3 regions of the Nitratireductor sp. PBL-C9 genome follow, and region 1 is predicted to be linked to each of the others. Evidence: predicted binding sites of a transcription regulator. Region 1 holds the regulator's gene; each other region holds the start of a gene.

Region 1 (7,535 bases):
CGCCGGCCAGAGCCACGAAAGATGCGCCCGACATCCAGTCGGCCGCTGTCGCCATGCCGTTATAGACGGCAGGAACCTGTCGGCCGGCGACATAGTAGGCGTCGACCTCCATTGTGCGCGATAACCAGCCGATGAGAGCATAGATGCCGATGGTGAAGGCCACGAACAGAATGCCGATCGTGTCGGCGCCCACGCCGAATTGCTCCAACAGCGCCATCAAGAGGATGAATGCTAGAAAACCGCCGGTGTAGAGCGTGTACACCCGGCCGATATTATCAATGAACCGTCCCTGTAATAAGGCCATGCCGGTTCCTCCCTATTCGTCTTCTTCGCCGAAGCCGAACTCGTCATCGATTGCATCCTGGCGCCAGTTCTGCACCCAGATGATGATGACAAAGGCCAGCAGAGAACCCTGGGCGATCATGTAGTAACCGAGTGGGAAGCCCAGGAACGTGTATTGATCCAGCGTCGAAACCATGGCTGGCACGACAAGCGCGAAGAATGCCCAGAGCGTCAGAACCACAATCGTCAGATTTCTGGTCTTTGCCCAGTAGCGATCCCTCACATCATCTGCGTTATTAGCGGACATGGTGTCCTCCTCCCTAAAAACGTCAGCGACGAAAGTCGTTGGATGTCACCATTGCGGTTCTGTGGAATTGGAATCACAATGGAATGCCTCAAGCATTGGGCATCTCAAGTTCAATGAAAATCGAGACATTGGTCGTATGTAACGGGAAGCACGCAATGGGTGTTGAGTGGTCGAAAGGCATTTTATTCTTGCGGGAAGCCGCAGCACGTATGCGTTTCCGGCGTGAAAATACAGCGATCAATACTGTCGGGATCATGTGCGACTTTGTTTGCACACGTTCATCTTTCGTCGCACAGAAGAAGCTCTATGGATACCTGAAGGCGCGCATGGGCACGCGCTATCCATCCATGTTCGAGGATGATGTCTTTGTTGAATCCATCAACATCGCCAAGCTGCATGTGTTTGCCGCCTGTCTCTCGGATCTGACGGTTCATGCCGTTGCCAGGGTGGCCTCTGGCGGCGCGCTGGAGGGGGAAGAGGCACGCACGCTGGCGCTTCATTGCCACGAGGCCGGACTTGCGGACAATGGCGATGTGCTGCCCGATGCCGGTACGGTGGAGGCCTGGCGCAGCGCTTTCGTGAAGCGTATTGCGGATGTTCACTGGCAGAATGCGGCGCTGGCCGCCGATTGCTTTACCGAAAGCCCAAAGGCGCTCTTCAAATGGGCGCCGATTGCTGACGAACTCAAGCGGTATGACCGTGAGATCGTGGAGAACTCGATCCGTTTCGCCTTCGGTGAAGTGACGCGCTCGTTCCGCGAACGCGCAGAGCTTCCTGAACTGGCGCAGGAATGGCGGGCGCAGTCGGTCACTTGAGCACGCCGCAATAAAAAAGGGCCCCGTCCGAAGACGGAGCCCTGATCGCCCCAACAGTAGCGATCAAACGGAATAGTACATGTCGAACTCGACCGGGTGCGGCGTCATCTCGTAACGCAGCACTTCCGACATCTTCAGCTCGATATAGGCGTCGATCTGATCGTCGTCGAACACGCCGCCGGCCTTCAGGAAGCCGCGGTCCTTGTCGAGCGCCATGAGTGCTTCGCGCAGCGAACCGCAGACGGTCGGCACCTTCTTGAGCTCCTTCGGCGGCAGGTCGTAGAGATCCTTGTCCATGGCCTGGCCAGGATGGATCTTGTTCTTGATGCCGTCGAGGCCGGCCATCAGCAGCGCTGCGAATGCGAGGTAGGGGTTTGCGCCCGGATCGGGGAAGCGAACCTCGACGCGCTTTGCCTTCGGCGAGGAGCCGAACGGAATGCGGCAGGATGCCGAACGGTTGCGCGCCGAATAGGCGAGCAGGACCGGGGCTTCAAAACCGGGCACAAGACGCTTGTAGGAGTTGGTGATCGGGTTGGTGAAGGCGTTGATCGCCTTGGCGTGCTTGATGACGCCGCCGATATAGTAGAGGCAGCTCTCGGACAGACCGGCATATTCATTGCCGGCAAAGGTCGGCTTGCCGTCTTTCCAGATCGACTGGTGGACGTGCATGCCCGATCCGTTGTCGCCATAGATCGGCTTCGGCATGAAGGTTGCGGTCTTGCCATAGGCATTGGCGACCTGGTGAACGCCGTATTTGAACTTCTGAACGCTGTCGGCGCTCTTCAGGAGCGTCTCGAACTTGATGCCGAGTTCGTGCTGCGCAGCACCCACCTCGTGGTGGTGCTTTTCAACGATCACGCCCATTTCGGACAGGACCGTGAGCATCTCGGAGCGCATGTCCTGCGCGGAGTCGATCGGCGGAACCGGGAAATAGCCGCCCTTCATGCGCGGACGGTGACCCAGATTGCCGGTCTCGTAGTCGGCGTCGTCGTTGGACGGCAGTTCGCTGCAGTCGAGCTTGAAGCCGGTGTTGTAGGGATCGGCCTTGTACTTCACGTCGTCAAAGACGAAGAATTCCGGCTCCGGGCCCACATAGACGGTGTCGCCAAAGCCTTCGGCCTTGAGGAAGGCTTCTGCCTTCTTGGCGGTGCCGCGCGGGTCACGGTTGTAGGCCTCGCCGGAGATCGGGTCGAGAATGTCGCAGACGATGGCCATCGTGGACTGGGCGAAGAACGGGTCCATATGCGCCGTGTCGGGCTCCGGCATCAGAACCATGTCGGACTCGTTGATCGCCTTCCAGCCGGCAATGGACGAGCCGTCGAACATGACGCCATCGGCGAACATGTCCTCATCCACGGCCGTGACATCCATCGTGACATGGTGAAGCTTGCCTCTTGGATCCGTGAAGCGAAGATCGACGAACTTTACGTCGTTTTCCTTGATCTGCTTCATGATGTCTTGTGCTGTGGTCATATTCGCTTTCCTGTTTGCGATGAGCTTGCCTGATGATCCGGACCGGGTCCGGGAACTGGTGGTTGGGGTCAGACTGCGTCTGCGCCGGTCTCGCCGGTGCGGATGCGGATGACCTCTTCAACATTGGTGACGAAGATCTTGCCGTCGCCGATGCGGCCTGTCTGGGCTGCCTTGCGGATCGCCTCGATGGCGGCGTCGACGGTTTCGTCCGGCAGGACGACCTCGATCTTCACCTTGGGGAGGAAGTCGACGACATATTCCGCCCCGCGATAGAGCTCGGTGTGGCCTTTCTGGCGTCCGAAACCCTTCGCCTCGATGACGGTGATGCCCTGAAGGCCGATTTCCTGAAGGGCCTCCTTCACCTCATCGAGCTTGAAGGGTTTGATGATCGCTTCGACCTTTTTCATGCCTCGGTGGCCTCCAAATGGGTTCGGGGACGGATGGTCCGCATCCCTTATTGCTCCGGTTCGGTTGAAGCACGAAACATGCCAACTCGTGACAGAGCCTTGCATGTTGCGTGCCAAACGCTGCATTCTGCGTTTGAGAATTGGCGCGACGCGGTTTTCTCCGGCTTTGGCATGCTAGGCGAGCGCCCCCGGATAGCAAGATGGGAACCATGCGGTGCGGTTCGCAGTTTGAGACTTGCTTAAAAAATATGCAATGAGCCGAAGAAAGCGGCAGCTTGTTATGCGTATGGTTGTTCTGACACCTGAAGAAATGGGCAATGTGGATCGCGCGGCCATCGCAGCCGGCCCTCATGACGGGTACGGGCTGATGCGCAATGCCGGCGCGGCGGTGGCTGATCTTATCCTCGAGCGGTTTTCCGGCGCTGCTGGCGTCGCGGTTCTCTGCGGACCGGGCAACAATGGCGGTGACGGCTATGTCATTGCGCGGCTTCTGGCCGAGCGCGGCGTCAATGTTCGCCTGTTCGCCGATGCTGCGCCGCGGGAAGACAGCGATGCCGCCAGGGCGCGCGAGGACTGTTTTGTAACGCCCGAGGCTTTGGCCGATTTTCGCCCCGAAGCCGGCTGGCTGGTGGTTGACGCGCTCTATGGCGCCGGGCTTTCAAAGCCAATCGCGGGCATCGAGGCCGAACTCATCGAGCGGGTTGCGGCTGCGGGCGTCCCGGTGGTTGCCGTCGATCTTCCGTCCGGTCTTTCGGGTCTCACGGGCAAGCCCCTCGGCAGCTGCTTCAATGCGGACCTGACCGTCACGTTTTTCCGCAAAAAGCCGGGGCATCTGCTCATGCCCGGTCGACGCCTGTGTGGCGAGCTGGTCGTGGCCGATATCGGCATTGCCGAGACGGCGCTTGCATCAATGGATATCGCCCTCTGGGAGAATGGTCCGGCGCTCTGGCGCGACGCCGTGCCGGCGGTGGAGATCGATGCGCACAAATATGTGCGTGGTCATGTGGCGGTTGTTTCGGGCGGTGGCGCATCCACTGGTGCTGCGCGGCTTGCCGCGCGTGGCGCGGCGCGCGCCGGGGCAGGGGCCGTGACGGTGCTTTCGCCTGCAAACGCCCTGTCGGTGAACGCGATGCACCTGACCTCAATCATGCTGCGCAAGGCGGAGGCAGTGGATGAACTCATCGCCTTCCTCGATGAGCGAAAACCGACAGCCGCTGTTCTCGGCCCGGCAGCCGGCACAGGCGAGCGCACGCGCAGCTTCGCGCTGGGTTTTCTGGAGCGCGATGAAGGGCTGAAAGGGCTGGTGCTGGATGCCGACGCCATCACCGCCTTTGCCGATGCGCCCGATACGCTCTTCGAGGCCGTGAGAAGCTCCGCCTTAGCGACCGTGCTGACGCCGCATGACGGTGAATTCGCGCGCCTCTTCGGCGATCTCGCGGCTGACGCTTCCATGTCCAAGGTGGAGCGTGCGCGCGCAGCGGCAGAGCGCTCAGGAGCGGTGATCATCCTGAAGGGGGCGGACACGGTCGTCGCCTGCCCGGACGGGCGCGCCGCGATCAACACCAACGGATCGCGTTTCCTGGCGACGGCGGGCTCTGGCGATGTTCTGTGCGGGATTGTGGCCAGCCTTCTGGCGCAGGGCATGCCGGTCTTCGAAGCGGCATCGGCCGGCGTGTGGCTGCATGCAGAGGCTGGCGGGATGTTTGGCCGGGGCCTGATTGCGGAAGACCTCCCCGAGATGCTTCCGCATGTCTTCCAGGCGCTCTTCCCGGACGATGTTGGCTGAACCGACGCGGAGCTTGAAAAGAGCGCGCATTCTGGATGCCGGATGGCATCGGAGCCGGGGCATGCCTGAAGCCGCCCCGGATAGTCTTAAACTCAGTAGCGGCGCATCAGGCCGACGAGGCGACCCTGCACCTTGACGCGGTCGGGGCCGAAGATACGGGTTTCGTAAGCCGGATTGGCGGCTTCAAGGGCAATCGATGCGCCCTTGCGGCGGAAGCGCTTCAGCGTTGCCTCTTCCTGATCCACCAGCGCCACGACGATCTCGCCGGGATTGGCGGTCTGCGTCTCGCGGATGATCACCGTGTCGCCATCGAAAATGCCCGCATCGATCATCGAGTCGCCCTTGACCTCAAGCGCGTAGTGATCGCCACCGGTAAGCATGTCCGGCGGAACCGCGATGGAATGGGTCTGGTGCTGAATGGCGTCGATGGGGACACCGGCAGCGATGCGGCCCATCACAGGCACGGAAACGACGCCGGAAAGCGCGTCATCATTGCTGGCGGCAGGCTTGGAGGCCGCTGGCGCGGGCGTCTTGCCGAGGCTGCCCTCGATGACGCTTGGCGAAAAGCCGCGCGCGGCGGAATTGAGGCCCGGCGCGATGGAATCGGGAAGCCGCAGAACCTCCAGCGCACGCGCCCTGTTCGGGAGCCGGCGAATGAAGCCGCGCTCCTCCAGAGCCGTGATCAGCCGGTGAATGCCGGACTTGGAGGCGAGGTCGAGCGCCTCCTTCATTTCATCGAAGGAGGGCGGGATTCCGGTCTCCTTCAGTCGTTCATGGATGAACAGAAGAAGTTCGTGCTGCTTGCGGGTCAGCATGGGCGCCACCGAGAATCAGTTAAAAACAAAACCAGAACATACTCTATATGTTCCAGTTGTGTTCCGCAACCGTCCGGTTGCAGCGCCTATGGCGCAGCGAAAAGCGCCTTGGCTCCGTCTGCCACGAACTGGACCGCGAGGGCTGCCAGAATGACGCCCAGGAGGCGCGTCAGGATGGAGCGTCCCGTTTCGCCCAGAAAGCGGTCCACGCGCTCCGCCAGCGTGAAAACGGCATAGGTGAGGAGGATCGTTCCAAGCAGGATGCCGAGCAGCGCGATGGTGCCAAGAATCGAATTGAACTCGCCCGAAAGAAGCACGGTGGCCGAGATGGCGCCGGGACCCGCGATCAGCGGAATGGCCAGCGGGAAGGCGGCGATGTTGCGGATCATGTCGCGCGTGATCGCGCGCTCGGCACTCTTTTCGTGGCGCTCCTGGCGGCGCTCGAAGATCATCTCGAAGGCGATGAAGAACAGAAGCAGGCCGCCTGCCACACGGAAGGCGGGAAGCGTGATGCCGAACACGGCCAGAATGGCGCTGCCAGCGACGCCGAACAGGGCCAGAACGGCGAATCCGATGATGGCTGCGCGCACGGCCACCTGATTGCGCTCCGAGCGGTTCATGCCCGCTGTCAGCGCCAGAAAGAGCGGCGCAAGCCCTGGCGGATCGACGGTTACCAGCAATGTGACGAAGGCGTTGAAAACGGTATCGTAACCAGGCATCGGGTTCTCCTTGCGGCCTCTCTAGCCCAGCTTGGATGCGAGGGAAAAGCCCTCATTCTTCACGCAGGCTCGCTTCCTGCGGCAATTTGTCAAGGCGCTCATCCCCAGGAGGTTCGTATGCGCCTGAAATTGCGTTGGATTTCCGTCATCAAAAACGGATGCTCAATTGGAGAATCGCTGACGGCTCATATATAAAGAGTATGTGATTCCTCATTAAGAATGTGACACGTTTTGACTGACCAGACGACGCCGAACGGATCGGGCGAGCCCGACGAAATCGAGCCGATTTCCATTGTCGAGGAGATGCAGCGCTCTTATCTCGATTATGCGATGAGCGTGATCGTGAGCCGCGCCCTGCCGGATGCACGCGATGGTCTGAAGCCGGTGCATCGGCGCATTCTCTATGCATCCCATGAGAGCGGTTACCACTGGAACCGCAAATATGTGAAATCGGCCCGCCCCGTTGCCGACGTGATGGGTAAATACCACCCGCACGGCGATGCCGCCATCTACGACGCCTTGGTGCGTATGGCGCAGAACTGGTCCATGCGCCTGCCGCTGGTCGACGGGCAGGGCAATTTCGGCTCCATCGACGGCGATCCGCCGGCGGCAATGCGTTACACCGAGTCGCGTCTCACCAAGGGCGCGCATGAGCTTCTGGAAGACATCGACAAGGACACGGTCGATTTTCAGGACACCTATGACGGCTCCTCCAGCGAGCCGCGCGTGCTTCCGGCGCGCTATCCGAACCTTCTGGTCAATGGTTCGGGTGGTATCGCCGTCGGCATGGCGACGAACATTCCGCCGCACAATCTGGTCGAAGTCATCAATGGCTGCGTGGCGCTGATCGAGAACCCCGCACTCGGCCTGCCGCAGTTGCAGGAGATCATTCCCGGTCCCGATTTCCCGACCGGCGGCCTGATTCTCGGCC
Region 2 (7,535 bases), on a different contig from region 1:
ATATGGATATAGCCGAGCCCCACGCGCGAGAGCGTGACGAGCTTGTCGCGCACGGCCGGAACGGCGGAGAAGAACTCCACGCCTTCATCCACCGTCATCTCGAGCACGTCGGCAATCGACTTGCCCTTGAAGGTAACGTCGAGCGTCTCGCGGTTGTAGCGCTTGCCGTGGCAGACGTCGCAGGTCACATAGACATCCGGCAGGAAGTGCATTTCGATCTTGATGACGCCATCGCCCTGACAGGCCTCGCAGCGCCCGCCCTTCACATTGAAGGAGAAGCGACCCGGCTGATAGCCGCGCGCCTTGGCCTCGGGCAGGCCCGCGAACCAGTCGCGGATCGGCGTGAACGCGCCTGTATAGGTGGCCGGGTTGGAGCGCGGCGTGCGGCCGATGGGCGACTGGTCGATGTCGATGACCTTGTCGAGATGCTCAAGCCCTTCGAGCCGGTCGTGATCGGCCGGTTGCTCGCGCGACCCCATGATGCGGCGCGATGCGGCCTTGAACAGCGTCTCGATCAGAAGCGTGGACTTTCCGCCGCCAGAAACGCCGGTGACGCAGGCAAAAGTGCCAAGCGGCACATCCGCCGTCACGTTTTTCAGATTGTTGCCGCGCGCGCCCACGACGCGAATGCGCCGCTTCTTGGAGATTTCGCGGCGCTGTTCCGGCATCGGGATTGCCATTTCGCCGGTGAGATATTTGCCGGTGATCGAGGCCGGATTGGCCATGATCTCCTGCGGCGTGCCTTCAGCGATGATCTGTCCGCCATGAACACCGGCTGCCGGGCCGATATCGACCACATAGTCGGCGGTCAGAATGGCGTCCTCGTCGTGCTCCACCACGATCACCGTGTTGCCGAGATCGCGCAGATGTCTGAGCGTCGCCAGCAGGCGGTCATTGTCGCGCTGGTGCAGGCCGATAGAGGGTTCGTCCAGCACGTAGAGCACGCCTGTCAGGCCGGAACCGATCTGCGAGGCCAGACGAATGCGCTGGCTTTCGCCGCCCGACAGCGTGCCCGAATTGCGCGACAGGGTGAGATATTCGAGCCCGACATCGTTGAGGAAGCGCAGCCGCTCGCGGATCTCCTTGAGGATGCGCACCGCGATTTCGTTCTGCTTGTCGTTCAGATGCTCCGGCAGTTCCTCGAACCATGCGCCGGCCTTGCTGATCGACATGCCCGTGACCTGGCCGATATGCAGGCCGTCGATCTTGACGGCGAGCGCCTCGGGTTTGAGCCGGTGTCCATCGCAGGCGGGGCAGGGATGGGCCGACATGTAGCGCTCGATCTCCTCGCGCATCCAGGCCGATTCCGTCTCCTTCCAGCGCCGCTGAAGATTGACCACGACACCCTCGAAAGGCTTGGTGGTGCGGTAGCTGCGCAGGCCGTCATCGTAGTCGAAGACGATTTTCCTGTCGCCGGTGCCGTTCAGGATCGCGTCCTTGCCGTCGTCCGGCAGATCGCGCCAGCGGTCGCCCACCTTGAAGCCGAATTCGCGGCCAAGCGCTTCCAGCGTCTGCAGATAATAGGGCGACGTGGATTTGGCCCAGGGCGCGATGGCGCCTTCGCGCAGGATCGCATTGTCGTCCGGCACCACGAGATTGGGGTCGATGGCGCGCTGGCTGCCCAGACCGTCACAGGTGGGGCAGGCGCCGGCCGGATTGTTGAACGAGAAGAGACGCGGCTCGATCTCCGGAATGGTGAAGCCGGAGACCGGGCAGGCGAATTTTTCGGAGAAAACGATGCGCTCATGCGTCTCGTTTTTCGATTTGTTTGCGCCGCCGCCCTTGGCGGTCGCGCCTTCTGAAAGAGGTTTGTCGGCAAACTCGGCGACAGCCAGCCCCTCGGCGAGCTTCAGGCAGGTTTCGAGCGAATCCGCCAGGCGCGTCGCCAGATCTTCACGCACCACGACGCGGTCCACCACCACATCGATGTCGTGCTTGTACTTCTTGTCGAGGGCGGGAACATCGGCGATCTCGTAGAAGGTGCCGTCCACCTTTACCCGCTGAAAACCCTTCTTCTGAAGCTCGGCCATCTCCTTGCGGTATTCGCCTTTGCGCCCGCGCACGATGGGGGCGAGAATGTAAAGGCGGGTGCCTTCCTCCAGCGCCATAACCCGGTCGACCATCTGGCTCACGGTCTGGCTTTCGATGGGGAGGCCGGTCGCAGGCGAATAGGGCACGCCCACACGCGCGAAGAGAAGGCGCATATAGTCGTAGATCTCCGTCACCGTGCCGACGGTGGAGCGGGGATTTTTCGACGTGGTCTTCTGCTCGATGGAAATGGCCGGCGAAAGCCCGTCGATCTGGTCGACATCCGGCTTCTGCATCATTTCCAGGAACTGGCGCGCATAGGCCGAAAGGCTTTCGACATAGCGCCGCTGACCTTCGGCATAGATCGTGTCGAAGGCGAGCGAAGACTTGCCCGAGCCCGACAGGCCGGTCATGACGATCAGCTTTTCGCGCGGAAGGTCGAGATCGACATTCTTGAGATTGTGCTCGCGCGCGCCGCGAATGGTGATGGACTTGTGTTCTGGCATGCCCCGTCGCTGCCTGTCTCATTTATCTGGTGTGGCCGGCAGCATGCCGGACCATGCTTCATGTAGGAAACGCGCCGCAAATGTCGATGGGCCGCGCGGCCCGCTGACAGACGAGGGCGTTTCGACGTTGCGGGGGTTGTCCCTCGTTTTAAAAAAAAGAGCAAGGGAAAAGAACAAATATCGAACACGCTCCTGACACGATCGTCCTGCGCCGGGCTGGCTCTCGTGAGCATCCGTTACAGATGATCACAATTTCGCCCGCGCCGCCGCATCGCCTTGACCGCCATTAACCAAAGGCGCAGTATCATTTTCGTCAGTGCTCGTGGCTGTTGGCCGCCCTTGAAACCGCGCCGGTGGGCGCTTCGGGCGCGCATGGTTGCTTGAGCACGCTGACACCGAGCAAAGCCTCGTAACGCGAAGAAGGAGGGAGGCATGACTCCACCTGACCGACGCATCGGGCTTCGCCTATTGCGCGAAGCCACAGCTGGCTGATCGGTCCCGAGCGCATAACCGTCTCGTACGATCATGCGTTCCCGACGCGGTCCATGGCGATTGAGGACACTGCACTGCAGAACCTTCTTCGTCGGCAGGCACGACAACGCTGGCGGCTGGCTGCCCCACGAAAATCTAATCTTTATGAAGACAGGGACGGTGAAACCCGTCCTGCCTGATGATTACCGGTAAACCACTCCCGGTACGGAGGGTCAGAAGACCCGAAGCCCCGCGCGCTCGAAACAATGCGGCGGGGCTTTTCCTTTTTCTCTGTTCCTTTTTCTGTTGCGCCTTTCTGCGCGCCCCGGAAGGGGCTCATTGACAGGCATCCCGCCAAGTGCGAACATAAGAAGAACAAATGAGCTGTGGACGAGACCGGAGCAGGGGCAGCGGGAGAGCGCGCGCCAGCCCCGCTTGCGATAAAGTGCGCGGCAGATTTCGGATAAGCGTGGAGAAGCGTTATGGCGGGCAGCGTCAACAAGGTCATTCTGGTGGGAAATCTGGGTGCAGACCCGGAAATCCGCCGGCTCAACTCCGGTGATCCGGTGGTCAACATCCGCATCGCGACCTCGGAAACCTGGCGTGATCGCCAGTCCGGCGAGCGGCGCGAGCGCACCGAGTGGCACAATGTCGTGATCTTCAACGACAATCTTGCCAAGGTGGCGGAACAGTATCTGAAGAAGGGCGCCAAGGTTTACGTCGAGGGCCAGCTCCAGACGCGCAAATGGACCGACCAGAACGGTCAGGACCGCTACACGACGGAAATCGTTCTGCAGAAGTTCCGTGGCGAACTGCAGATGCTCGACACGCGCGGGCAGGGCGGTGACAACCAGGTCGGTTATGGCGGCGGCGGTGGTCGCAGCTCCGATTTCGGCCAGTCCGGTCCCGCCGATACCGGTGGCAGCAGCGGCGGCGGCGGTGGCGGTTACTCGCAGAACCTCGACGACGAAATTCCGTTCTGAGACGGAACAATCGCATGAAAAAGCCCGGCAGAGCCGCTTCGACCGCACCGTGTCTGAGCAGGCCTGCCGGGCTTTTCTTTTTTGCGGTGGCGACGGCCCTTGCGCCATCGCCGGTGAATGCCGGTGAAGCGGATGTTGTCGCGGTCGAAATCATTGCTGACGGTGATGGAGCCCATCGCTTCGACGTGACGGTCGAGCATGGGGACGAGGGCTGGGATCACTATGCAGACCGCTCGGATGTGTTGGATGACGCTGGCAAGGTCATCGCCTCTCGAACGCTTCTTCACCCACATGTGAATGAACAGCCTTTTACGCGCAGCCTTTCAGGTGTCGCGCTGCCCGAGGGGCTCGGTCATGTGACTGTACGTGCGCATGACACCGTGCACGGGCTTGGCGGTCGCATCATGCGCGTCGCAATCCCCGGGCGCGAAGGCGAGGGCGGTTAATGCCTGCTCTCTACAGCGCAGCGGGCTGACATTGCGCAGAATGGCAAGCCGGGCTGGCGCGGTGTGCTGACGACGATCCACCGGATTTCGCAGCACTTCTGGCTGTAACCATCGGGTGCGAAGCACTCACCCAAGCATCAGCACACGGCAGCGATCGCCTTCTTCAGCTGCCGGCGAGCCGGGCTCGCGCACGATCAGCGCATTGGATGCGGCCAGCGTGGTCAGCATGGAGGAATCCTGCAGCGTGAACGGCGTGGCGATCAGCCCTTCGGAACCGGGCGCCACCGAGGCGCGAACATAGTCGCGGCGTTCATCGTTTGCCCGCAGCGCCTTTGCCAGAACAGCCGAGCGCAGATCCGGCGCGTAGCTGCGCTGGCCAAGCCGGGCAATGAGCGGACGCAGAAACAGATGCGCGCAGACGAGGCTGGAAACCGGGTTGCCAGGCAGGCCAAGCACACGCATGTCACCCAGCCGCCCGAACATCAGCGGTTTGCCGGGGCGCATGGCGATTTTCCAGAAATCAAGCGACATGCCCGCATCGAGCAGCGCCTGCCGCACCAGGTCGCGCGCACCGACCGAAGCGCCGCCAAGCGTCACCAGAACATGCGCACCGGCGGCAGCGGCCCTGCGCACCGCGTCGGAGATCGCGGCGCTGTCGTCGGGGATGATGCCGAGATCGAGAATGCGCGCGCCTTCCCTGCGCGCCAGAGCGCCGATGGCAAAGCCGTTGGATGCAACGATCTGGTCCGGGCCACAGGGCTCGCCCGGCCGCACCAGCTCGTCGCCCGTGGCGATCACCGCCACCAGCGGGCGCTGCGTCACATCAAGCGTTGCATGGCCTGCCGCAGCCGCCAGCCCTATTCCCGCAGGTCCGAGCCGGCGTCCCTGTTCGAGAACGCTGTCGCCCTTTTGAAAATCGAGCCCTGCGCGGCGGATATGGCGTCCGGCAGCGACGGTATCGGTCGCCTCGATCCGGCCATCGTCCAGAATGTCCGCATTTTCCTGAATGAGTATCGTGTCCGCGCCTTCGGGCACCGGCGCGCCGGTGAAGATCCGCACGGTTTCGCCGTCGGCCACTGCGCCGTGATACCGGCTGCCCGCGGCAGATTCTCCAATAAGCTTTAGCGGCATTGCGCGCGGCGTCGCCACATTGGCGGCGCGCACGGCATAGCCGTCCATGGCCGAAGCGTCGAAGGGCGGCTGTGTGCGGGTGGCTGCGAGGGGCGCTGCCAGAACGCGACCGTCGGCCTCTTCAATGGGCACTGTTTCGCCGGGTAGTGCTTTCACGCCCTCGAGAATGCGCTCCAGCGCTTCATCCACCGGCAAAAGGCTCATGGTCAGTTCTCCGCTACGCGCCAGTGGCCGGATTTTCCACCCGTCTTCTCAAGAAGGCGGATGCCGTCGAGCACCATGCCCTTGTCCAGCGCCTTGGCCATGTCATAGATCGTCAGGCAGGCAACCGAGGCAGCGGTAAGCGCTTCCATCTCCACGCCCGTCTGTCCCGTCACGCGCACACGCGCCATCACCCTGAGCCCCGGCAGTTCGTGGTCGGGCTCGATGTCCACCACCACTTTCGAGAGCGCCAGCGGGTGGCAAAGGGGAATGAGATCATGCGTCTTCTTGGCGGCCATGATGCCTGCGATGCGCGCGGTTGCCAGAACGTCGCCCTTCTTGGCGTTGCCCGCCAGAATGGCCTCCAGCGTTTCCGCCTTCATCACCACGGCGCCTTCCGCCAGCGCTTCCCGGCTGGTTTCCTGCTTGCCGCTCACATCGACCATATGCGCTTCGCCGGAAGCGCCGATATGGGTCAGGCCTGCCGCTTTCTCGCTCATCGGCTCAGCCCGCAAGTTTGGCGGCGTCGAGCCCCAGAAGCGTGCGCGTGGCAGCGGTCACATCATCCTGCCGCATCAGGCTTTCGCCCACCAGGAACGTGTTCATGCCCGCACGCGCCAGCCGCCGGCAGTCGTCATTGGTGAAGATGCCGCTCTCGCCGATCACCAGGCGGTCTTCGGGCACACGCGGGGCCAGCCGCTCACTTGTTTCAAGACTTGTCTCGAAGGTGCGCAGGTCGCGATTGTTGATGCCGATCAGCCTCGAGGAAAGCTCCAGCGCGCGTTCCAGCTCGCGCTCGTCATGCACCTCGATCAGTGAATCCATGCCCAGTTCCAGCGCCGTTTCTTCAAGCGCGCGGGCTTCGTCATCCGTCAGGCTCGCCATGATGATCAAGATCGCATCCGCACCCCAGCTGCGGGCCTCGTAGACCTGATAGGGCTCGAACAGGAAATCCTTGCGCAGCGCCGGCAGGCCGCAGGCGGCGCGCGCCTGTTCCAGATAGGCGGGCGCCCCCTGAAAGGACGGACCGTCGGTCAGAACCGAAAGGCAGGCCGCTCCGCCATCCTCATAGGCTGCCGCCAGTCGCGGCGGGTCGAAATCCGCACGAATCAGGCCGCGCGAGGGGCTCGCCTTCTTGATCTCGGCGATCAGGCCGAAGCGCCCGCGCTCCTGCCTGGACAACAGCGCATCACCGAAGCCACGCGGCGCTTCCACGTCGCGGGCGCGCGCCACCAGTTCAGGCAGCGGGCAGGCCGTCTTCGCGGCGGCGATTTCCTCGCGCTTGTAGGCCTCGATTTTGCGGAGAATGTCAGTCGTCATCGCTGTTCGTGCCCCTGTTGGAAACTTCGATGAGGCGTTCCAGCGTTGCCAGAGCCTGTCCGCGGTCGAGCGACTCCGCCGCCAGTTTGATGCCGTCTTTCAGGGTCTTGGCGCGTCCGGCCACGACCAGCGCAGCGCCGGAATTCAGAACCGAGATGTCGCGATAGGCGTTCTTTTCGCCTTCGAGAACGGCCCTGAGCGCGCGCGCATTGTAGTCTGCCTCGCCGCCCTTCAGGTCGGCCATGGTCACGCGCTTGAGGCCAACATCCTCCGGCGTGATCTCGAAATGGCGGATCTGGCCGTCTTCGAGCGCGGCGACCTGCGTGGTTCCGGCGGTGGTCAGTTCGTCAAGACCCGCGCCATGCACCACCCAGGCGGTTTCCGTTCCAAGCTGCTTCAGCACCTCGGCAATCGGTCCCACCCATTCCGGCGCAAAAACGCCGATGAGC
Region 3 (7,535 bases), on a different contig from region 1:
CTTGTTCGCGCTGAGCGGTCAGGAAAAGTCGTGTCTGGCCCATGGATTTCCGATGTCAGGTTTCGTTCGCCAGACGCTTCAGCTTGGCGATTGCGGTATCACGATTTTCTTCATAGGCGATCGTTCCGAAAAAGTCGCCATCGCTGTCGAGCAGCAGGATCGATGCGGTGTGGTCCATCGTGTAGTCGTCACCTTCAAGCTCGACCTTGCGCACATAGATGGAGAAGCCCTTGGCCATGGCCGCCACCTTCTCGGGATCGCCGGTGATGCCGGTGATGCGGTCGGAGAAGTTGGAGAGATAGGTCTTCATCACTTCGGGCGTGTCGCGCTCGGGATCGATGGAAACGAAATAGGGCTCGATCTCCTCGCCTTCCTCGCCAAGCTCTTCCAGATAGCCATCCAGTTCAAACAGCGTGGTGGGGCACACTTCCGGGCAATGGGTGAAGCCGAAGAAGACGACGCGCGGCCCGCCCCTGAAGGCGGCCTCGGTGATGGTGTTGCCATCCTGATCGACCAGTTCGAACGGCACGCCGAAGGCCCTGCCGGAATTCTGCTGCTGGTACCACTGGAAGGTAAGAAGTCCGACGCCCACGGCCATGACCGCGAGAATGCCGATAAGAATGGATCGCATCATTGAAGTTCACCCGGAAACAAGAAAGCGCTGAAAGGCGGTGTCAGAGGCACCAGGCCAGCCCGGACTGGGCCAGCGCGAGAAAGATGTCGGCTCCGTTTTCCAGCCACATGGCAAAGACAAGACCGGTCAGGGCGGCAAGAACCAATGCTGCCGCGCCCATCACGATCCAGTTGGCCAAAGGCCTGGAGCCGTTTGTTTTCATGCCCCATGATAGGCGAAATGCGCTGCCGGACGCAAAGCCCATCTTGTCGCAAGCCTGTGCAGAAAATCGGAAGGGGAGGGAACCTCCCGTCGCCGGGAGCGCGACGGGAGGACTGCGGGGTTGAGGTGTTTTGCCTGGAGGCATTGCGCGGGTTTCTGGCCCGCAGGAACACAATAGGCATTCACGGCTAGGAAATGGTGTCCTTGATCTTCAATCATCGGGTGTGGATGATTGTATCGCCAATCAGCAGGAGACCGGGCAATGTCGATTGCGGGCATTCGTCTCAAGCGGATCTATGATCCTGTCGAGCCGGAAGATGGGGCGCGCATCCTCGTCGACCGGCTGTGGCCGCGCGGCGTCAGCAAGGAGCGCGCGGCACTTGAAAGCTGGCGGCCTCAGATCGGGCCGAGCCACGAGCTACGCCGGTGGTTTGCGCATCAGCCGGAGCGCTGGGACACGTTCTGCAACAGATATTGCGCTGAATTGAAGGCGCAGCCTGATCTTCTCGAAGACTTGCGTGAAAAAGCGCGGAAAGGACCAGTGACGCTGCTTTTCTCGGCGCGGGACCGTGAGCGCAATCAGGCGGCTGTGATCCGCAATCTTCTTCAAGAAAGCACGGATGGCTGAGGGAAAAAGTATACGAATTCTGAAAACGGCAACCTGCCATTGTACTTTTTCGCAAATGACTGTTTCTTGTAAAAAAGAGTAGAGCCGGTAATGAAACCTGTTTGCCTTTAGCGTATACGCAGGGGCTCTCTCTTGACTTCATTCATACAGACAGAGACATATGTGTTCAGGCAGCGCGCTTGTTTTGGGCAGCTGCGGCATCGGGGCGGATTTTATGATCAAGGATTTTGACAAGTTAAAGCAGCAACTTGCCGAGCTTTCCGAGGCGGTGAACAAGTTCGAGTCTGAAGCGGTGCAATTGCGCGTCGTGGAGCTTGTTCTGGGCCAGCGCGACGGTCAGGTTGCCGGCCTGTCCGAAAATGGTATCGATGGATACATTGCCGGACCGGGCATGATGCACATTGTGCGCAACACGCCGCGTCCCGGACGCAAGAAGACGACCACCGACAGCGCCAGGGGCGCGGTCGCGGCGCTGAATGAGCTGCTTGAAGGCGATTTCTTCAGCGAGCCGCGCACGATTGGCGATGTCGTCGCCCACTGCCAGAGCCAGTTTGGCACGCGCTACAAGTCGAACGCCTTTTCAGGCCCGCTCTCGCGCCATGCCCGCAACGGCATTCTGACCCGCGAGAAAAATGAAGACGGCAAGTTCGTCTACGTCGATCCGCAAAAGGCTGCCTAGAGCAGCGCGCACACATTGCGGGCCGGGTGAGTGCGTTTACAGCCGCCCGGGTTTGCTCCTTCCAGAAAACCGAAACGCTCGCTTCCCGTCGGGGCCGCGCATTTTGCGGGTCAGGTGATTCCACCTGACCCCTTGTTCCTGTTTTCACGAAATTCTGGACGGAAAACCGTTTCCCGATTTTGCCGCTGGGTCTAGGCCGGCTTCACGAAGCCTTCGAGAACGCGTTTCTGGCCGGCCTTGTCGAAATCGATGGTGAGCTTGTTGCCCTCGATTGCCGAGACATTGCCATTGCCGAACTTCATATGGAACACGCGGTCGCCGACCTTGAAGGTGGACGGCTTTTCGGACACGGATCTGGCGACCAGCTCGCCCTCGATCACACGGCCCTTCACCGAGCCGCGCCCCGCGCCATAGCCCGAATCCGCCTCGCCATAGCCGATGCGCTCGACCTGATGGCCGGAGCGATTGCCCCAGTTGCGCGCGGTTGCGTCGGTGCGGTTCTTCTGGGCGCGCTGCCAGCCGGGCGTCGCGTAGCTGTTGGAGAACACGCTCTGGTCGTCGAAACGCGATTTGCCATAGGGGTTGGGCCGGCCGGGCTGGCCGACGGAATACCCGCCATAGCTGTTGCTCTCTTCGGCCACGTCCACATGCGCTTCGGGAAGCTCGTCCAGAAAGCGGGAAGGAATTGTCGACTGCCACAGACCGTGGATACGCCGGTTTGAGGCGAACCACAGGTGCAGGTTCTTCTTGGCGCGCGTCAGGCCCACATAGGCCAGCCGCCGCTCTTCCTCGAGGCCCGAGCGACCGCCTTCGTCAAGCGCGCGCTGATGCGGGAAGAGGCCTTCCTCCCAGCCGGGCAGGAACACGGTCGGGAATTCAAGACCCTTGGCCGAGTGCAGCGTCATCAGGCTTACGGCGTCGAGCTCTTCATGGCGCTCGGCGTCCATCACCAGCGCCACATGCTCCAGAAAACCGCGCAGGCTCTCATATTCCTCCATGGAGCGGATCAGCTCCTTGAGGTTTTCAAGCCGTCCCGGCGCTTCTGCCGAACGGTCGTTCTTCCACATTTCCGTGTAGCCGGATTCCTCGAGGATCATCTCGGCCAGTTCCGTGTGGGGCGTCCGGTCGAGCATGCTCTGCCAGCGCTCGATGTTCTCCACCAGCGTGCGCAGCGAGGCGCGCGGCTTTGGCTTCATCTCCTCGGTGCCGACCAGATCGCGTGCGGCCTGCAGGAGCGTTGCCTCACGCATGCGCGAAACATCGTGGATCTGGCGCACGCTGGCTTCACCCAGCCCGCGCTTGGGCACATTGACGATGCGCTCGAATGCCAGATCGTCGGCGGCCTGCGCGACGATGCGGAAATAGGCCATGGCGTCGCGGATCTCGAGGCGCTCATAGAAGCGCGGTCCGCCGATGACGCGGTAATTGAGCCCCAGCGTGACGAAGCGGTCTTCGAACTCACGCATCTGGAAGGAGGCGCGCACGAGGATGGCGATGTCGTTGAGCGCGTGGCCCTTGGACTGCAACGCCTCGATCTCTTCGCCCACGGCCCGGGCCTCTTCCTCCGAATCCCAGGCGGCATGCACCTTCACCTTGGGATCGTCGGGGTCGGAATGCTCGGTGAAGAGCGTTTTGCCAAGCCGCCCTTCATTGTTGGCGATGAGGTGCGAGGCAGCGCCCAGAATGTGCTTGGTGGAACGGTAATTGCGCTCCAGCCGGATCACGGCAGCGCCGGGGAAATCCTTCTCGAAGCGCAGGATGTTGTCCACTTCCGCGCCGCGCCAGCCATAGATCGACTGGTCGTCATCACCGACGCAGCAGATGTTCACCGGTTCCGTGCTCTTGGGGCGCTGGGCGAGCAGCCGCAGCCACATGTACTGGGCGGTGTTGGTGTCCTGATACTCGTCCACCAGAATGTATTTGAACCGACGGTGATAGTCCGCAAGCACATCGGGATGATCGCGCAGAATGCGGATCGGATGGCAAAGGAGATCGCCGAAATCGACGGCGTTGAGCGTCTTCAGGCGGTTCTGATAGGCGGTGTAGAGTTCACGGCCCTTGCCATTGGCGAAGGCGCGGGCGTCGCCCTCGGGAATTTCCTTTGGTGCCAGCCCCTTGTTCTTCCAGCCGTCGATCATCTGCGCGAACTGGCGCGGCGGCCAGCGCTTGTCGTCCAGCCCTTCGGCCTGAATGATCTGCTTGATGAGGCGGATCTGGTCATCGGTGTCGAGAATGGTGAAGGAGCTTTTGAGCCCCGCCAGCTCGGCATGCTTGCGCAGGATCTTCACACCGATGGAGTGGAAGGTGCCGAGCCATGGCATGCCCTCGATGGCCTCGCCGACCAGCGTGCCGATACGCACTTTCATCTCGCGCGCGGCCTTGTTGGTGAAGGTCACGGCCAGGATCTGTGAGGGATAGGCGCGGCCGGAGGCCAGAATATGCGCGATGCGCGTGGTCAGAACGCGTGTCTTGCCGGTGCCCGCGCCCGCAAGCACCAGAACCGGGCCTTCGGTGGTTTCCACCGCCAGCCGCTGCTCGGGATTGAGCGCATCGAGATAGCGTGTGTCGGGTCCGCCCGTGCGCGCAGCCATGGCGCGCGCTGCGATGCCTGAAGGCTTCTGCGCAGCCGGGGGCGTCGGGGCGGGTTCGTCCTCGTCAAAGAACGGAATATCATCAGGAAAGCCGGACATCGCACCTGCTTATGGTGATTCGGGGGGCATAGCCCATGGATGTTTTCTATTTGTACCGGTTTGCGCCTCACGAACCAAGGGGGTGCCAAGCCGGCAAAAAGCGGGGGAACAGCGTCGTCAGTGCTCGCTTTCGCAGAGTGAATGGTCGGATAGCGCCCGCAGCACATAGCAATCGCAAACCGAGCCGCTGTCGCAACTGTCGACGATGCGCTGGAGCTCATGCTCCAGCCTTTGCAGGCGGGCAATGCGCTCGCGCACTTCGGTAAGGTGCTCGCGGGCAATGCTGTCCGCCGTTTCGCAGGGTTTTTCGGGATGCCCGCTCAGTTCGATCAGCGAACGGATTGCGTCGATGCCCAGCCCCAGGTCGCGGGCGTGGCGGATGAAGGCGAGGCGCTCCATCGCCTGCTTTCCATAGCGACGCTGGTTGCCGGAGGAGCGCTCGGGCGGTTCGATCAGCCCGGTTTCCTCGTAATAACGGATGGTTGGCACCTTCACGCCCACCCGTTTCGACAGTTCGCCAATTGACCACATGCCGCGCGGCTCCTTCAAAATCTCTAGTCTATATAGGTATTGCCGGTCTTCTGCGAAAGGCCAAGGGGGAAAGCCAGACGGGGGGCGGGCGAAGAGAAAATTGGTTCACGCGGGCGTGAATGGACGTTTTCCCGGCTGGCCCTACCTTGGACTTCGGCGGGAACCAGTCAACGAAATGGGAGTGAATTCATGCAGGATCAGCCGAAGATCACCCAGGCGATGATCGACGCCTATGACGAATACACCCATCTGACCCTCGACCGCCGCGCCTTCATGAACAGGCTGACGCGACTGGCCGGATCGGGTGCAGCTGCGGCCGCCATCGCGCCTCTGCTGGCGGCAAATTCCGCCCGCGCGGCCATGGTCGCAGACGATGACGAACGCCTTGAAGCCGAAGACATCACCTATCCGGGTGAGGGCGGCGAGATGAAGGGCTATCTCGTGCGGCCTGCGGATGCGGGCGAGAAACTGCCCGCTGTGATCGTCGTTCACGAAAACCGCGGCCTGAACCCGCATATCCGCGATGTGGCGCGGCGTGTTGCGCTGGAAGGCTTTGTGGCGCTTGCCCCGGACTTCCTCTCACCGCTGGGCGGCACGCCGGAGGATGAGGACAAGGCGCGCGGTCTGTTCGGCGAACTGGATCGCGATCAGACGGTGGGCAATGCGGTGGCCACGCAGGCTTTTCTGGCAGGCCATGACGCCACGACCGGCAAGGTGGGCGTGATCGGCTTCTGCTGGGGCGGGGCGCTGGTGAACAATCTGGCCGTTGCCGATCCCGAACTGGATGCGGGCGTCGCCTATTATGGCACGCAGCCGGCGGCGGAAGATGTGGTGCGGATCGAAGCACCGCTGCTCCTGCACTATGCCGGGCTGGATGAGCGCGTGAATGCGGGCATCGACGCTTATCGGGCCGCACTTGAAGATGCGGGCAAGACCTTCACCATCCATGTCTATGAAGGGGTGAACCACGCGTTCAACAACGACACGTCCGAAGCCCGCTATGACAGTGCTGCGGCGGAACTGGCCTGGGAGCGCACGATTGCGTTTCTGAAGGAGAACCTGACCTGACTTCAGTATGAGCCGAAGGGCAGGGGATCGAAGTCCAGAAAAATGCGTTTCTGGCGCGCGGTGCGCACAATGGCGCGTACATAGATCAGATCGATGGGAATGGGCCTGCGGTTGCGCTCCAGCCAGTAGAGCTCGTCCTCGATGGATTTGAGCGCGCGCCAGAAATCATAATCGGAGATCTCGTGCGAATGCGCGAGACTCTCCGACAGGGCTCTGGCTTCCTCGTTCAACAACTGGCTTCTCGCCGCCTACGAATCGACTGGTTTCAGGCGATGGTCTGCGCGGGGAGGGGCCGCTTCAAGCGGGCGACATGGTTAAACTTGTGCAAAGATCTGGCCGCTGGCGTTATGGTTAACGGAGCCTTTAACCAGTCCTTATCCCTTTAAGTCTCTGGCGCAAAAGAACTATCGGTGTTCTTCCTCGCTGATGTCCACCAGCGCGCGGTTGAAGAAACGCAGCGCCCGCACATGGCTGGCAAAGGCGATGACGCGGCCCGGATCCTGCAGATCGACCACCGGCAGGCGGTCGTAGCCGCCCTTGTCGAAGGCGCGCAGCGCCGCCTCCAGCGTGTCGGTCGGTTTGAGCGCCGGCGCGCCCGTTTCCGGGTCGAAGGCCACAGGTTCCTCATCCTCCGGCAGCGGCTCCATGAAATCCATCACACGGGTCATGTGGCCGAGCGTCTTGTGCGGCCCCTCAACGAGAAACAGCCCGCGCATCTCCAGCTGCCACTGGAACCAGGAATGGCCGTGAATGGCCTGGGTGATGCCATGCGCCACCGCCACGGTGAGCAGGAGCGCGATGGACAGCTCGTAGCCGCCGGTCAGTTCGAACACGATGACGGTGGTGGAGATGGGGGCGCCGAGAACGGCTCCGGCAACGGCGCCCATGCCGAGGATGGCGTAGAGCCCTTCGCTCGATGCCATGTTGGGGAAGGCTGCGGCGGCGATGATGCCGAACGCGCCGCCGGTGAGCGCGCCGAGGAAGAGGGCTGGGGAAAAGATGCCGCCGCCAAACCGCATGGCGAGCGTGATGGAAGTTGCGGCCGTCTTGACGACGATGAGCGCCAGCATGGTCATGAGCGGCAGGCGGTTCCACAGCGCCATG

Evidence for each region. Region 1 encodes LexA, which represses DNA repair genes until DNA is damaged. Its sites were predicted from a motif close to TGTTCNNNNTGTGTTCNG; they were not measured.
Region 2: the regulator LexA is predicted to act here: its motif matches at 2,704-2,721, upstream of uvrA (excinuclease ABC subunit UvrA).
Region 3: the regulator LexA is predicted to act here: its motif matches at 4,873-4,890, upstream of ACRTG1_RS11240 (ATP-dependent helicase).

Annotation. Positions count from the first base shown of each region.
Region 1 is NZ_JBPAXW010000012.1:2,220-9,754, forward strand. Features, by position in the region: gene ACRTG1_RS22005 (sodium:solute symporter family protein) at 1-304, opposite strand, end outside; gene ACRTG1_RS22010 (DUF4212 domain-containing protein) at 317-589, opposite strand; gene ACRTG1_RS22015 (hypothetical protein) at 628-1,404, shown strand; gene glnA (type I glutamate--ammonia ligase) at 1,468-2,877, opposite strand; gene ACRTG1_RS22025 (P-II family nitrogen regulator) at 2,946-3,284, opposite strand; gene ACRTG1_RS22030 (NAD(P)H-hydrate dehydratase) at 3,565-5,070, shown strand; gene lexA (transcriptional repressor LexA) at 5,163-5,885, opposite strand; gene ACRTG1_RS22040 (MarC family protein) at 5,972-6,604, opposite strand; gene gyrA (DNA gyrase subunit A) at 6,836-7,535, shown strand, end outside.
Region 2 is NZ_JBPAXW010000007.1:13,547-21,081, reverse strand. Features, by position in the region: gene uvrA (excinuclease ABC subunit UvrA) at 1-2,534, opposite strand, end outside; gene ACRTG1_RS15210 (single-stranded DNA-binding protein) at 3,488-3,988, shown strand; gene ACRTG1_RS15205 (hypothetical protein) at 4,003-4,434, shown strand; gene ACRTG1_RS15200 (molybdopterin molybdotransferase MoeA) at 4,561-5,769, opposite strand; gene moaC (cyclic pyranopterin monophosphate synthase MoaC) at 5,772-6,266, opposite strand; gene trpC (indole-3-glycerol phosphate synthase TrpC) at 6,271-7,086, opposite strand; gene trpD (anthranilate phosphoribosyltransferase) at 7,076-7,535, opposite strand, start outside.
Region 3 is NZ_JBPAXW010000004.1:278,152-285,686, reverse strand. Features, by position in the region: gene ACRTG1_RS11265 (50S ribosomal protein L11 methyltransferase) at 1-43, opposite strand, end outside; gene ACRTG1_RS11260 (SCO family protein) at 56-634, opposite strand; gene ACRTG1_RS11255 (hypothetical protein) at 675-836, opposite strand; gene ACRTG1_RS11250 (DUF488 domain-containing protein) at 1,098-1,463, shown strand; gene ACRTG1_RS11245 (hypothetical protein) at 1,678-2,142, shown strand; gene ACRTG1_RS11240 (ATP-dependent helicase) at 2,334-4,832, opposite strand; gene ACRTG1_RS11235 (MerR family transcriptional regulator) at 4,950-5,363, opposite strand; gene ACRTG1_RS11230 (dienelactone hydrolase family protein) at 5,553-6,431, shown strand; gene ACRTG1_RS11225 (hypothetical protein) at 6,434-6,664, opposite strand; gene ACRTG1_RS11220 (chloride channel protein) at 6,836-7,535, opposite strand, start outside.